DNA from 2 places in the Shewanella sp. GD04112 genome. Region 1 is predicted to be linked to the other one. Evidence: predicted binding sites of a transcription regulator. Region 1 holds the regulator's gene; the other holds the start of a gene.
What was found. The regulator FliA, encoded in region 1, starts transcription of late flagellar genes. The targets are predictions, from matches to a motif close to CTAAAGNTNNNNNNNNNNNNGCCGATA.
Positions count from the first base shown of each region.

Region 2: a site for FliA is predicted at 3,690-3,716, ahead of N7386_RS11470 (VC2046/SO_2500 family protein). Genes of this name have one in related genera too.

Region 1 covers NZ_JAOEAL010000001.1:1,518,323-1,526,375, reverse strand. Annotated here, with positions in the region: gene N7386_RS06805 (chemotaxis response regulator protein-glutamate methylesterase) at 1-879, opposite strand, end outside; gene N7386_RS06800 (chemotaxis protein CheA) at 898-3,180, opposite strand; gene N7386_RS06795 (protein phosphatase CheZ) at 3,196-3,933, opposite strand; gene cheY (chemotaxis response regulator CheY) at 3,947-4,330, opposite strand; gene N7386_RS06785 (RNA polymerase sigma factor FliA) at 4,378-5,091, opposite strand; gene N7386_RS06780 (MinD/ParA family protein) at 5,084-5,965, opposite strand; gene flhF (flagellar biosynthesis protein FlhF) at 5,970-7,346, opposite strand; gene flhA (flagellar biosynthesis protein FlhA) at 7,358-8,053, opposite strand, start outside.
Region 2 covers NZ_JAOEAL010000001.1:2,574,212-2,582,264, forward strand. Annotated here, with positions in the region: gene N7386_RS11455 (YchJ family protein) at 1-159, shown strand, start outside; gene N7386_RS11460 (EAL domain-containing protein) at 237-2,420, opposite strand; gene N7386_RS11465 (DUF406 family protein) at 2,609-2,896, opposite strand; gene N7386_RS11470 (VC2046/SO_2500 family protein) at 3,167-3,655, opposite strand; tRNA gene N7386_RS11475 (tRNA-Tyr) at 3,781-3,865, shown strand; tRNA gene N7386_RS11480 (tRNA-Tyr) at 3,905-3,989, shown strand; tRNA gene N7386_RS11485 (tRNA-Tyr) at 4,120-4,204, shown strand; gene queE (7-carboxy-7-deazaguanine synthase QueE) at 4,383-5,051, opposite strand; gene queC (7-cyano-7-deazaguanine synthase QueC) at 5,240-5,959, shown strand; gene rrtA (rhombosortase) at 5,956-6,573, shown strand; gene uvrB (excinuclease ABC subunit UvrB) at 6,714-8,053, opposite strand, start outside.

The DNA.
Region 1 (8,053 bases):
GGTAATGTCGACGCAGGGTTTGTAATTCATCTCAGCGCTACCCGCCAAGACTTTGACACGGCCAGTAACACCAGCGCGCTCAACCATCATTTGCATTCCACCTGGCGCAAGATAAGCGCAACCTGGACGCAATACATCACCATTAGCCGCTTCTTTCACTTCGATCTTACACAAACCGTTTAAACGGTTCGCAAAAGCGGGGGTGAAAGCCGCAGGCATATGCTGGATAAGCAAAATAGGATGAGGATAATTTGCTGGGAACTGAGTCAAAATCTTCTGCAAGGCGACAGGCCCGCCCGTCGATGTGCCAATCAGCAATAATTTATATTGCTTACCACTTGGGCGAATCGAGGTTGCAGGTGAAGAACGCACAGGCGCTGGCGCAGGTTGCGCATGGGTAGCAGTGCCGCCTAATACGGCATTCGCACTCTGGCGAGGTGGCGGCGTAGGCGCCGTTGGACGCACCGTAGGGCGGAAAATCCGGCGACGACCTAAGGCTTTCACTCTTTGCTGCAATAATAGAATCGCTTCGTCTTTATTGGTCGCAATGTCTTCAAATCGCTTAGGTAAAAAATCGAGCGCCCCCGCATCGAGGGCATCTAGCGTGGCTTTGGCGCCATCGTGGGTCAATGAAGAAAACATCAAAATCGGTGTAGGACATTTCGCCATGATCTCACGCACGGCCGTAATACCGTCCATGACAGGCATTTCAATATCCATTGTAATGACTTGAGGATTTAGCTCGGCAGCCATCTTCACCGCTTCGGCCCCGTTAAAGGCCGTCGCGATCACTTCCAGTTCAGGATCTTGATTGACTATTTCACTAACACGTCGTCTAAAAAAACTTGAGTCATCAACGACTAATACTTTAATGGCCATTCCATTCCTTATTGGAAACTAACTTTTATTTTTCGCATAATGCTTTAATAAACCAGGGACATCCAAGATGAGGGCAATGCCACCGTCGGATGTGATTGTCGCCCCCGCCATACCCGGCGTGCCATGCAACAATGCTCCCAAAGGTTTAATCACCACTTCTTCTTGTCCAATTAAAGCATCAACAACAAAACCAATTTGCATCATTCCCAGCTGTACAATGACCACATGGCCGTGTTTCTTATCACCATGTTTAAAGCTGGTTCTATTGCGATGTAACCACTGCTCCAGATAGAAAAGCGGTACGGCCTTGTTGCGGACAATCACTGTCAGTTGTCCATCGACAATATTGGTCTTGGTGAGATCGAGATGGAAAATCTCATTCACACTGGATAAAGGCAACGCAAACACCTGCTTGGCAACGTCCACCATTAAGGTCGGCATAATCGCCAAGGTCAGCGGTACTTTAATTTCAAGTATGGTGCCCTTGCCTTTCATCGAGTCGATATGAACGGTTCCGTTAAGTTGGGTAATACGGGTTTTCACCACGTCCATCCCAACACCACGGCCGGAAATATCTGAAATCTCCACCTTAGTCGAGAAGCCAGGCGCAAAAATCAGGTTATAAGCTTCGCTGTCGGTCATCCGCGCCGCGGTATCCTCATCGAGTACCCCACGCTTGATGGCAATTTGCTTTAACTTTTCAGGATCCATACCTGCGCCATCGTCTTCGATTTTTAGCAGGATATGGTCACCCTCTTGGCTTGCAGACAGAGTGATGGTACCTGTTCTTGGTTTGCCGCTGGCCTCACGGTCATTGGGCATCTCAATACCGTGATCTACCGAGTTTCGCACTAAGTGCACTAACGGATCAGCGAGCGCCTCAACTAAGTTTTTATCGAGATCGGTCTCTTCACCCACGAGAACTAAATCAATTTCTTTATTCAGAGTACGGGCTAAATCGCGTACAACCCGAGGGAAACGACCAAAAACTTTCTTGATGGGTTGCATGCGCGTTTTCATCACCGCGCCCTGCAAATCTGCTGTAACCAAGTCTAAATTCGCTAGCGCCTTAGACATTTCCTCGTCATCACGACTAATACCTAAGCTCAATAAGCGGTTACGCACTAACACTAACTCACCGACCATGTTCATGATTTGGTCGAGTCTCGCGGTATCGACGCGAACAGTTGTCTCGCCCTGAGGTACGTTAGCAGAGGCTGCTGCCGCTGCTTTAGCAGGGGCTTTTTCAGCAACCGCGACATCAGTTTTGGCTTTTACCGCAGGAGGGGTTGCTGGTGCAGCAACACTGGCTTTAGGAGCGGCTGGCGTAGAAGACGCGACGGCACTTGGAGGCGCTTTAGCGGGCTCGGCTTTAGCTGGAGCAGATTCGGCTTTCGCAGTCACTTTTGCAGGTGCACCGCCTTTACCGTGTAACTCATCGAGGAGACGCTCGAACTCATCTTCAGTGATTTCGTCCGAATCAACCGCTGGAGCGGCAGGTTTGGGGGCCGCGGCAACTGCTTCAGCTTTTGGCTTGGCAGGCTCTTCCACTTTACCTTTAAACTTACCAGAACCGTGCAGCTCATCGAGCAGCGCTTCAAACTCGTCATCGGTAATATCATCGCTAGCGCTTGCGGATGTCGCTTGAGGCTTATTTTGCACCGCAGGGGCAGCATCGGCTTGTGGAGCAGAAATTCCTGGGCCTTTTCCGGCGCCGTGCAACGCATCGAGTAATGCTTCAAACTCCGCTTCATCGATTTCATCGATACTGGAATCTGAAAGCTCTGATTTCTCAATCGGCATTTCTTCAACGGCGGCAACTTCAACCACTGTTTCTATGACAGGTTCGGGCTCAGGTTCTGGCAATGGTTCAACTTCGGCACTACTTTGACCTGACTCGGAAGGAAGCGGCTCACCGGAGCTGAGCATTTTCAATTTAGCCAATAATGCAGGATCTGCTGGGTCTTGTTGCTCGCCTTGTTGGGTTTGAGCAAACATAGTGTTAATCGCATCGACAGCCTGAAGAATGATGTCCATTAACTCTGCGGAGACACTGCGCTTGCCAGTGCGTAATAAATCGAAGGTGTTTTCTGCTTCGTGACAGACATCCACCATGGGAGTGAGACTAAGGAAACCCGCACCGCCCTTTACAGTATGAAACCCCCTGAAAATGGCATTTAGCAAGTTAGTATCATCAGGATTGTTTTCAAGCGCGACCAGCTGCTCTTGCAGCAACTCAAGAATTTCGCCCGCTTCAATTAAAAAGTCCTGGAGTATCTCTTCATCTACATCAAAGGCCATCAAATTGACTCCCAGTTAGAAACCCAGACTCGACAGCAGATCATCGACTTCATCTTGACCGGTAACGACGTCTTGACGAAGCTCGGCATTCATTATCGGTCCTTCAGCTTCAATATTATTTTTCTGAGTAATCTGACTCTCAATCACGGGTTGCTCACCAAATACTGTCAGCATAGACACCAGATTACTTTCAACTTCCATCACTAGATCGATCACCCGCCGGATCATTTGTCCAGTCAGGTCCTGAAAATCCTGCGCCATCAAAATCTGGTTGAGCAATTCGCGTAAGCGATTGGAATCCAATTCGCTACGTGACATCAAATGCTGCACATTGTGGCAAAGCGCTTTAAAATCGCTCAGAGCGATTTCACGGCGCATCAATTTGTCCCAAGAAGGCATCACTTGTTGAATATTCGCCGTTAATGCATTAGCGAGCGGCAAGCACTCTTCTACCGCATCCATGGTTTTATTCGCTGCTTGCTCGGTCATGTCAATGACATAACTTAGCCGTTCCTTAGCATCGGGAATTTCGGTATTCGCAAGTTCAACCAAACGATTATCAACTTGGAAATCCATTAATGCGCTGTGAAGTTGCCTTGTCAGTTTACCAACTTCATCAAAGAGCTCCCGTTGAAGTGGAGCCGCGAGTTCCCTAAATAAATCATCTGCTTGAGCTTGTTCATTTGCGCTTAATAGTTCAACTAAACGCTGAGCCTTCTCGAGCGTAATGAGCCCTGATGTTTGTGACTTCATAGCTCATCCCTGCTTAAGCGAGTCGTTCGAATATTTTATCTAACTTCTCTTTAAGTGTTGCTGCGGTAAAAGGTTTAACCACATAGCCGTTAACACCGGCTTGTGCGGCAGCAATAATTTGTTCACGTTTTGCTTCAGCGGTAACCATTAATACGGGTAAATGCTTAAGGGAATCGTCAGCCCGAATAGCCTTCAGCAAATCAATACCCTGCATACCTGGCATGTTCCAGTCTGTCACGACAAAATCAAAGTCGCCCTTTTGTAACATAGGCAGCGCAGTTGAGCCGTCGTCTGCTTCTTGGGTATTGTTAAAGCCCAAGTCTCGCAACAAGTTCTTGATGATACGTCTCATTGTCGAAAAGTCATCAACGATGAGAATCTTCATATTCTTGTCCAAGGTTTCCTCCGGTGAGCCGACATTCTGTGCTCAATAAATAATTATACTTATGTCCAATGCTTGAGTTTGCCTTTGAGCCGCAACATTGCCTGACTTAATATCTGGCTAACTCGCGATTCACTTACCTCAAGAATGGCGCCAATTTCTTTTAAATTCAATGCTTCATCGTAGTATAACGATAGCACTAGCGCATCTCTTTCGGGCAATAATTTTATCGCCTCAACTAGTGCTGAATGAAACTGGGTTTCTGCTAACGCTTCATATGTACCATCACTGACATTATCGCTCGAAGTGAGTATATCCTGCGATACGCCTAAGTCTTCTATCCCTATGATTTTACCAACAGAAACATCGTTAAGAATATGATGGTACTCATCGAGCGTCATATCAAGTTTTTCTGCAATTTCTGTGTCGCGTGCATCACGACCCAACACTTGCTCTAACTCATCAATGGCTTGAGCAACTCGACGATTATTACGATGAACAGAACGGGGAACCCAGTCGCCACGACGGATCTCATCCAACATGGCGCCACGGATCCGTATGCCGGCGAAGGTTTCAAACTTTGCACCTTTGCCACCATCAAACTTGGATGATGCTTCTAATAACCCCATCATCCCCGCTTGAAGCAAGTCATCGAGCTGCACTGAGGCAGGTAATCTGGCGAGCAAGTGATGTGCAATTCTTTTAACCAACGGTGCATACTGTTCAACGATTGACGTTTTACTGTCTAAACAAGTATACGCTGCGGCTTTATTCACTCGTTTTTTCCTCTTGAAAATCTGGTCGCTGAACTAAACGCTCAACGAAAAACTCCAAATGCCCACCAGGTTGCTGTGGTACTGGCCAGCTCATGATTTTATTCGCTAGGCCATGGTACGCAATCGCAGCTGGAGACTTAGGATAAGCCTCAACCACTAACTTTTGTTTACGCACTGATTTGCGAAGGTTTTCATCAAACGGAATGGTCGCAACCAGTTCGAGTGCCACGTCCAAGAATCTGTCGGTCACTTTACTGAGTTTAGCAAACAATTCCATACCTTCGCGCAAACTGCGCACCATATTAGCAACAATTTTAAAGCGGAAAACGCCGTGTTCGCGGCTGAGAATTTTGATTAACGCATAGGCGTCAGTGATAGAAGTTGGCTCGTCACAAACAACCACCAACACATCCTGTGACGCACGGGAGAAACTGAGTACCATGTCAGAAATCCCCGCGGCAGTATCCACGATGAGGATATCAAACTGGGTGCGCATCTCACTAAAAGCACGAATTAAGCCCGCATGTTGCGCAGGGCTCAACTCTACCATGCCTTGAGTTCCTGAGGTCGCAGGGACAATGCCTATGCCCTTAGGACCACGGACGATAATATCATCCAGCTCAGCATCGCCAGAGAGTACATGGGAAAGGTTACGTTCAGCACGGATCCCTAACATGACATCGACGTTTGCTAAGCCTAGGTCGGCATCAAGCACTAAGACACGCTTGCCCTTTTCGGCTAATGCTACTGCGGTATTGATAGACACGCTGGTTTTACCCACGCCACCTTTACCACCCGTAACCGCGATTACTTTCACTTTTTCGTTATAGGGTTGATTCATCATACGTAAACCACTTGCTTGATCCAGGGTCATAACTCTACTCAAATGCACAGGTCATATTATCTGACCACGCTGTGTCTGGTAACGATTGTTGTTCAGTGTTTTCTAAGGCCGCTAACGCCTGCTCTGCGAGCAATAAAGTATCGGCAACTTTCATATCTTCGGGCACTCGCTGCCCATCCGTAACATAACTTAATGGCAACCCACTTTGGATCAACACACTTAATGCACCCGCTAACGACACGGACTCATCGAGTTTGGTGAGTACAACACCAGATAATGGAATGCGTTTAAAGTGATTTACAGCATCCTGTAGCACACGGCGCTGTCCTGTGGCAGACAGTACCAGATAACTGCGGATAGGTATTCTGCTATTTGCAGTTAAATTATCAAGTTGCTGGTAAAGCCGCATATCTCGTTGGCCCATTCCTGCGGTATCTATCAATACTAGCTTGCGATTTCTGAACTGATACAGTATTTGCTCTAGCTCAGCAAGATCATGGGCTTGCTTAACTGGGCATCCCATAATTTTGCCATAGGTGGCCAATTGCTCATAGGCGCCAATACGATAATGATCTGTCGTGATCAAGGCGACTTGATCCGCACCATGATGGGCGGCGAAACGAGCCGCTAATTTGGCTAAAGAAGTGGTTTTGCCTACACCCGTTGGGCCAACCAGCGCTACAACGCCACCTTGCTTAACGATATCATCGCCTTGATTATCAAGCATATTAGCTAGACTTTGTGGCAAGGCACGAACTAATTCTGCCGGGGTATAGTGTTGACTAAGCGCCGCTAACTTGTTCGCAACAGCAGGCGAAAACTCCGCTTCCAGTAACTTTGACTCCAGCATCGCACCCACAGGGTCGATACGTTTTTTGTGTTCAGTCATCAGCGCAGACACTTGATGAGTAAGCAAATTGCGTAAGGATGCTAACTCATCACGCATCGCTTCAATATCCGCATTTTGCTTCTGTGAAACCTGCGGCTTCTTATCGAAAGCCTGTCCCATATCTCGGCGCTCAGCTTTTGGCGCGGCTGGAGCTTGTAGACCTTGTGCCCACGCAGGCAATTCGGCGTCTTGCTGTTGATGGGTGAGCTGTTGGTTTAAACGGCTTTGTTGCTTCTCGAGCAATGCTTGGAGAGAGTCTGCTGGCGCCGAGGGTTTTAACTTAGTTTCAGCGCGAATCGGCGCTTTAGCACCGAGCGACACTAAGTCATCACTCACATCCATAAAAGTCGGTGCAGCGGCAGGCGCCTTCGCTTTGGGCTCGTCATAGTCAACGGCGGCCACAATCTCAATGCCGCCATTTACCTTTTTATTCGACATAATCACGGCATCGGAGCCGAGCGTGTCCTTCACTTGGGCCAGTGCAGCACGCATGTCTTTGGCAAAAAAACGTTTAATCTTCACTTATGCGTCCTCTACTGGCCGACGGCAGACACTATGCGTATTTGCTTTTCATCGGGGATTTCTTGGTAAGAAATCACTCTGAGATTAGGAATAGTATATTTAACAAAGCGAGACAGTGTCGCACGTAACATACCTGACGTTAGCAAAATAGCGGGCTGACCAACCATTTCTTGCTTTTGAGCGGCATCCGCTAAGGATTGCTGCATACGCTCTGCAAGACCTGGTTCGATATTTGGGCCATCGCCACCGGTTGCTTGCATTGACTGATGCAACATCTGTTCCAACTCTGGCGCCAAAGTTATGACAGGTATTTCAAGTTCAGGACCCGAGATCTCTTGAACTATCATGCGCTTCAATGCGATACGCACTGCCGCCGTTAACACTTCAGTATCGTTACTCTTAGTGCCGTATTCTAACAAAGTTTGCACTATGGTACGCAAGTCTCTGACAGAAACTCCTTCATTTAATAGGTTTTGCATCACTTTTACGACATTTCCGAGCGGCATCACATCAGGAATAAAGCCATCCACCAGCTTAGGCGAATGCTTAGCAAGCATATCCATCAGTTGTTGCACTTCTTCGTAGCCTAAGAGTTTCGCCGCATTATTCGTCAATATTTGGCTAATATGGGTTGCCACCACTGTCGCGGCATCCACCACGGTATAACCTAAGGTTTGTGCATGTTCACGCAGCTCAGGGGCAATCCA
Region 2 (8,053 bases), 1.1 Mb from region 1:
GAGATTGATGCCATTTACGAGCGCTCTGAGTTTATCTTCGAGCAAGGTCGTTGGTTTTACACTAAAGGCCATCAAATGCATGCCAAATTACCGGGGCGCAATGATCCTTGCGTCTGCCACAGCGGTAAGAAGTTTAAGCAGTGCTGCATGAAGGGTTAACCTAGTCCACAGATAACAAAAGGCAATCGATTGATTGCCTTTTGTTTTTATATCTCCTGTACGACTAATCTGAATGGTTAATGCGTGACAAGATTAGGTTCTTTTGCCGCCAATAAGAATTGCGCAAATTCGGGCTCTCGCAACGCAGGACTGTATAAATACCCCTGCGCCTGATGGCAAAAACTCTTGGCTAAAAACGCCTCCTGCTCGGCGGTTTCAACCCCTTCGGCGGTCAAGGAAATATTAAGCGCGCTTGCCATCGCAATAATGGCCGAGACGATTTCTTGGCTTTCGCGGCTAATGGTGAGATCGGAGATAAAGGAGCGGTCGATTTTTAACTTACTGATCGGGAATTGTTTAAGATAGCGCATCGAGCTGTAGCCCGTACCAAAGTCATCGATGGCCAGCCCCACACCCAGCTCTGCCAATTCCTGACATAAGAGCGTGGCATGGCGAATGTCACCCATTAATTCCGTCTCGGTGATCTCAAGGATCAGGGTTTTAGGCTTTAAACGATAGCGCGTCAGCAGTTGCCAGACTTGCTCATACAGGTTTCCGCTAAAAAACTGCCGCGCCGACACGTTAACATGCATGCTTAAATCGGCATTATGGTGTTGCCATATATTCAATTGTCGGCACGCGGCCTCAAGCACCCAGCTGCCAATGGCGTTGATCATCCCAGATTGCTCGGCAATATCGATAAAGGCGCCGGGATACAGCACACCTTTTTTCGGGTGATGCCAACGGATCAAGGCTTCGGCACCGATATAGGTTTTCTGCTCCAGATCCCGTAAGGGCTGATAATAGAGTTCGAATTGACGGCCGCGAATGGCGCTATGCAAATCACGCTCGATTTGCGCATCTTCCTTAAAGGCGCTGAGCAAGGTGCTGTTAAACACTTGAATAGCTGTACCCTTTTTCTTCTTCGCGTATTGCACCGCAATATCGGCGCAGGTCAGCGGCGCGAACAGATTGGCCACCGAGGCGATATCGACAACCGCTAGTGCAGGTTTAGGTTCGATTTGCTCACGACCGATTAAAATCGGCATGGCTAAATGCTGATATAGACGGGTACTGAAATAATCCAGATCGTAAACCGCGTTATCATCGGTGAGCAACACGGCAAACTCGTCGCTACCGACGCGGGCAATTTCGGTTGCCTTATTAATTTCAGAAAAATGTTTTAAGCGCCGGCCAATTTCAATCAGCAAGCTGTCGCCATTTTCGTGACCATAGGTATCGTTGAAACGCTTAAAGGCGACTAAATCGACCAACAGCAATAATCCATTGGTGGTGCGCTCCAATACGCGATTGAAGTGACTACGATTATTCAGCCCAGTGAGGCTACAACGCCAGGCTAAACGCTCAAGCTCCGCCTTATAGTTGTGCTCATCTGTGCTTTCTTCGCCGGAGACTAAGGCGTAATGATTGCCGCGATCGGTGATAAATTGGCTGACCACATACTTGAGCCAGTAGCGACTGCCATCGGCTCGATTAAATTGCACTTCGCCTTTAGCCTGCTCGCCTCTGAAAATTTTAGCCAAGGTCTGCTCGGCTAATTCACTGTGCTGCTTAAAGAAACTTAACTCGCGTAAATTAGTGCCTATGCTTTTTTCACGCGCTAAGCCAGTGATCTCCTCGTGGGCTTGATTCACGTATTCCACTTTTTCGGTGTGCAGGTTAATCAGCATGCTCATTTGACGAGACTGCTCGGTGGCACAGCGAAACAGGCTTAAGCGCTCTTCTTTATCATAGGTATGTTTGGTGGCCAGCGTGAGGGCCAGTTGATCGGCCATTTGGCAGGCAAGGTGAATTTCGCTGTCGTGCCAATGGTGAGTCAGTTGCGCTCGCTCAAGGCAAAGCACGCCTTCGAGATGGCCATTAATGCGAATGCCAATCTCGAGACTAGATAAAATTTGCCGAGGGATAAAATAGTTATCGACTAACTCAGTCAAGCGCGGATCGATAAGCGTATTACTCGCATCGATATGGCGATGATTTTTGAGTTCATCTAAATAGCGTGGCAGCGTCTGCAACTGCGAAGGACGATGAGTGTCTTGTAGGGCCATAGCGCCAAATTGCGCTACCAGGGATTGGCTCGATTGATCGGCGGAAAAAATCCATACCGACACCAGAGAAACGGCTAAATTTTGGCAAAGTAGCTCAGTGGCTAACTCTGCGGTCTTAGTAAAATCACCCTGCTGTTTAGCCGTGGAATGCACTAAAGACTCTAATAAATGCTGATGCTGACGTCGCTTCACTCTGATCCCTACAAAACTTCGTGTTGGGTAAAACGGTACTGCTGCGACTAACACACTAAAGAAGCGTGTTAATAGAGCCTATTTATCTTTATTTTTGTTGATGCAGATTACACTATCTACATTTAAAACAGCAACATCGGCCACACTTTATTACAAATTAACGCTAACGGACTTCACGGTCGCTTGCATCATAGGCCATTCTCTAATTGGAAAATCATTTTCTCGACACTCACATCGAAGACCAGCTTGAGGGTAACACCCGCTTCATCCTGCACAATATTCCCTTGGGTTTGGCTAAAACGCGCTTGAGCCCGCTCCAACATCTTAGTCGCTTCGACCTCAGCCTCTGCACACGCGAAGGATAACTCCAGCACTGTATCCTGCTCATCAATCACAGCGCCAATATCCACAAAACTGCCGCAATCGGTGCAAGTGTCGTTCACGGTAGCCGCTTGTCCTGCAATGATACCTTTCATCTGTTTTTCCTCTCTAATCGCTGTAAGGGTGATGCATCAACTTAAACCAGCATCATTAACGCCTTATTATAGGTAACAGTGGCGGCAGAGACTCAGCTTTAGCTCACGCTTATTATTGTGCATCGACACAGTTGACGGCTATTTGGCCAACAAGTTCCTTTAATCCCTAGCATTGCTTTAAAAGACAGAATCTTGCTTAACAGCCCGATAGCGACTTGGAGGCAAGACGACTTGGAGGCAAGACGACTTGGAGGCAAGACGACATACAGGCTAGGCGCTGGCCAATAACGGCACTAAGTTACGTTGAATCGCCAGTTGATCGGCAAAATGCATGACGTCCATTTTCGGGGAGGGTAACTGGCCACGTTGGCGCAGACGTGTGGTGAGATCGCAATTGCTTAAGGCTTCGGCCATTGCGATAGGCTCACCACCGCGGATCACTAATGCCTCTGGGCGCAATGCCTGTTGCAGTTGAAACGCCCTCGCCCCTTGCTCAGCAAAAACAGCACTATTGTCGGTAACCTTGTTATCCGTCGATAAATCCGCCACAAGCGCTTGCTTGGGGGGTAACTCGAACTGACGTTGTAATTTTTCTGCATTATCGAGTTCTTTTTGCCATTGAAACTGCGCCATGTCTCTCGCGTCTGCAGACAATAGCGACAGCAACAGGGCGAACTCTCCTCGCCTGTTGTGTTCGATTGCCGCATTTAAGCGGGAGCCAATTTGGGCTTCGTTGATTAAAGGAACATCGATCTGCATAAAAAAACATCATTAAAACAACTCGTTGTTAGTTAATCGACCAGTTGAACCAGAACTTTAGGAAAATTTTCATATTTAGACTTTACATGCCAAACGTTTCTGACTACTATGGCGGCCGCAATTGAGGAGGGGTTCCCGAGTGGCCAAAGGGATCAGACTGTAAATCTGACGGCTCCGCCTTCGAAGGTTCGAATCCTTCTCCCTCCACCATTTGCACTAACAATTAGCGATGCTATAAAAGATACTCGTGGAGGGGTTCCCGAGTGGCCAAAGGGATCAGACTGTAAATCTGACGGCTCCGCCTTCGAAGGTTCGAATCCTTCTCCCTCCACCACTTTTATCTTATGTGGTTCGTCAATCGTTAGTCTGTTGTACACTTGCTTTACCCTTAAATCCGGCCAAGATTTAAGATAACTTTTAAATCAGACTCGATGAGTCAGACTTAAAAGTTGAAGAAAATATGTGGAGGGGTTCCCGAGTGGCCAAAGGGATCAGACTGTAAATCTGACGGCTCCGCCTTCGAAGGTTCGAATCCTTCTCCCTCCACCACTTCTTTCTCATCCCACTCTTTATGCCGCTTTATTTCCCAGTTTTTTTCTAGCACTCCAGCTTATCCAAAATTATTTTTATCGCTTACTTAAAACAATTGTCTTTAATCCATAGATTTTGCTGATAAAAAACGCCCCATTCGGAGCGTTAGAGAAGAGTACATAGCGCTAAGTGGCGATTAATCGATATTCAAGTACTTATGGGTCTGAATCGATAAACGCCAGTTGCGGGCAATACACACCTTCATGGCTAATTCCGTCGCCCTTGGTTTTTGGCTGATCGGTTGCAGACAAATCGTTTTCGCTGACACATCAATCCCTTTGAGTAACTCATCGAGTTCGTCGATATGATTTTCGGTCGCTATCGGGTGCTTAATCTCGTTGGCGCGGATCAAGGCCTGCGCTAACACCTGATAACCACCCTTCATATTGATCTTGGGCGAAACAGTTACCCAGGTATCAGCATCGCACTTCACCTCAAAGGTGCCACTGGTCTCGATTTGAGTGGCAAAACCGGCTGCATGAAGCGTGTGAGTTAATTCATTCAGATCGTACATACAAGGCTCACCACCTGTGATCACCACATGGCGCGCCGTGTATCCCTTAGCGTTAAACGCCTCAATAAGACTCTGCGCCGTATGATTCGCCCAGCGCCCCACGGAGCCATCGACGGTGATCACTTGTTCGGGTGACACCTTATTTTCCTCAAGCAGATCCCAAGTCTGTTTCGTATCACACCAAGCACATCCCACAGGGCAACCCTGTAAACGTACAAAAATGGCGGGCACTCCGGTAAAGACACCTTCACCTTGAATGGTTTCAAAGACTTCGTTGACTGGGTAATTCATGCTAGCGTTCCGTTTTTCTGGGGCGGCATTTATAGAGGATTTTAGCTGCAGCTGCAAGTTTTTACCGCCTCAGCCATTGTGATACCAAGTGCCGCATCCCCGGCGCCACGCGCCAGCAAAGAGTTTGCAAGCCCTAGCGCCTGAGTTACACTTACGCCCTATTTTATGTGTCAATTTAAGTGGATCCTATGTCAGCAGCATCAGTTTCAAAGGTGGTAGTGGTTTTCAGTGGCGGACAAGACTCAACGACTTGTCTTATTCAAGCCTTAACTCAGTTTGATGAAGTCCACGGGATCACCTTCGATTATGGTCAGCGTCACCGTGAAGAAATTGAAGTTGCTAAATTCCTCGCCAAGCGCTTAAAGATCACTAGCCATAAAGTGATGGATGTAAGCTTACTCAATGAGTTAGCGATTTCTGCCCTCACCCGAGATGCGATCCCCGTATCCCACGAATTAATGGAAAATGGCTTACCCAACACCTTTGTGCCCGGCCGCAATATCCTGTTTTTGACTTTGGCGGGGATCTACGCCTATCAATTAGGGGCCGAGGCGATTATTACCGGTGTCTGCGAAACCGATTTTTCCGGTTATCCCGACTGTCGCCACGACTTTGTGCGCGCGATGGAATCGGCACTGATGCAAGGCATGGATAAAAAGCTTGAGATCATCACGCCATTAATGTGGCTCAACAAAGCCCAAACCTGGGCGCTGGCCGATAAATATCAGCAGCTCGATTTGGTTCGCCACCATACCCTGACCTGTTATAACGGCATTGTCGGCGATGGTTGCGGTGATTGCCCAGCCTGCCATCTTCGCAAACGGGGCTTAGAGGATTACCTGCAAAATAAAGCAGAGGTGATGGCCTCGCTGGACAAGGCAACTGAAACGGGTAAACCGCAGGCGTGAGACTGGTAACGTTAAAAAAACTCGGCCCCTATTGGCTGGCGCTTATCGTCAGTCTGCTCTGTGCGCTCTTGTATGTTGCGGGACTTTTTACCCCGAGCATAGATAACCTGCTCGCCTATCGCCGCAGCGCCATCAGTGACGGCCAGTGGTGGCGTCTACTCACAGGCAATCTGCTGCATACCAATCATTGGCACCTGCTGATGAATCTCGCGGGATTATGGGTAGTGTTGTTTTTGCACCACTTTCATTACCGACTTAACGGATTAACCGCGCTGTTTGTCCTGCTTTGTCTGTTTGAAGGCATTGGCCTATATCTGGGTTATCCGCAACTCTTAGGCTATGTGGGGCTGAGTGGCATGTTACACGGGCTATTCACCTTTGGTGCAGTGCAGGATATTCGCCGCAAAATGCGCTCGGGTTATCTGCTGTTGCTCGGCGTGATAGTTAAAGTCGGCCATGAACAATTTTATGGTGCCAGTGATGATGTGACCGCAATGATTGGTGCACGCGTGGCCACTGAGGCGCATTTAGTCGGCCTGATCTGCGGCTTAGTCTGCGCGCTTATGGTGTTTGTGTACCAACGAAGCAGATTAGCCAAGGAAACGTCGCGCTAATACCTACTATTTTGATTAATTCATACAATAAAAAGCCGCCTCACATTGTTGTGTTGGCGGCTTTTTATTAAGTAGTTAACTTGGTATCTGCTTGATTAACATCGCAGTCCTACGTCTAACAAGCTAAGACTCTGATTTAGTTAGGCGGTGATCAGCAACTCCCGTAAACGTTTCACCTCATCACGCAGGGCCGCTGCCTGTTCAAACTCCAAGTTACGCGCATGTTCATGCATTTGCTTCTCGAGCTTGTCGATATCATGGCTCAGCTGCGCCGCATCGGCTTGATAACGTTTGGCTTTAGGTTCAGCCACTTTACCCAGTGACGCTTGGCGATAACCCTTTTCAGTGTCTCTGCCATCATCCACATCCATCACATCGGTAATACGCTTGACCACGCCTTTTGGCACTATGCCATGCTCAAGGTTGTAGGCATGCTGCTTCTCACGACGACGCTCGGTTTCACCCATCGCCTTGGCCATCGATTGGGTGATCCTATCCGCATAGAGGATAACCTTGCCATTGACGTTACGTGCGGCGCGACCTATGGTCTGAATAAGCGAGCGCTCCGAACGTAAAAAGCCTTCCTTATCGGCATCAAGAATACAGACTAAGGAAACTTCGGGCATGTCTAAACCTTCACGCAGCAAGTTGATGCCGACCAGCACATCAAACTTACCGAGGCGCAGATCGCGAATGATCTCCACCCGCTCCACGGTATCGATGTCCGAGTGCAAATAACGCACTTTGACACCGTGTTCATCGAGGTATTCGGTTAAATCCTCGGACATACGTTTAGTTAAGGTGGTGACAAGTACCCGCTCATTAACGGCAACGCGCTTGGCCACCTCGGAGAGTAAATCGTCCACTTGAATGCTGACCGGGCGCACTTCCAACTCGGGATCGAGCAAACCCGTTGGCCGAACCACTTGCTCAACAATCTCACCGCCACTCTTATCCAGCTCGTAAGGGTTTGGTGTTGCCGACACATAAATGGTCTGCGGCATCAGTTGCTCAAACTCTTCAAACTTCAGCGGCCGGTTATCGAGCGCCGAAGGCAAACGGAAGCCATATTCCACAAGCGTGGTTTTACGGGAGCGGTCCCCCTTATACATGGCGCCAATTTGCGGCACAGTGACGTGGGACTCGTCGATAATCAACAAACCATCGGCGGGTAAATAATCGAGCAAGGTTGGCGGTCCCTCACCCGGTGCACGACCCGACAAGTAGCGTGAGTAGTTTTCAATACCGGAGCAATAACCCAGTTCGACCATCATCTCGATATCGTATTGCACCCGCTCGTGGATCCGCTGCGCTTCAATCAACTTATTGTTGTCGAGTAAATACTGCTTGCGCTCACGTAGCTCTTCTTTAATTGACTCGGTCGCTTCGAGGATTTTTTCCCGCGGCGTCACATAGTGGGTTTTCGGATACACAGTGGTGCGCGCAATGCGCTTAACTATCTGCCCCGTTAACGGGTCAA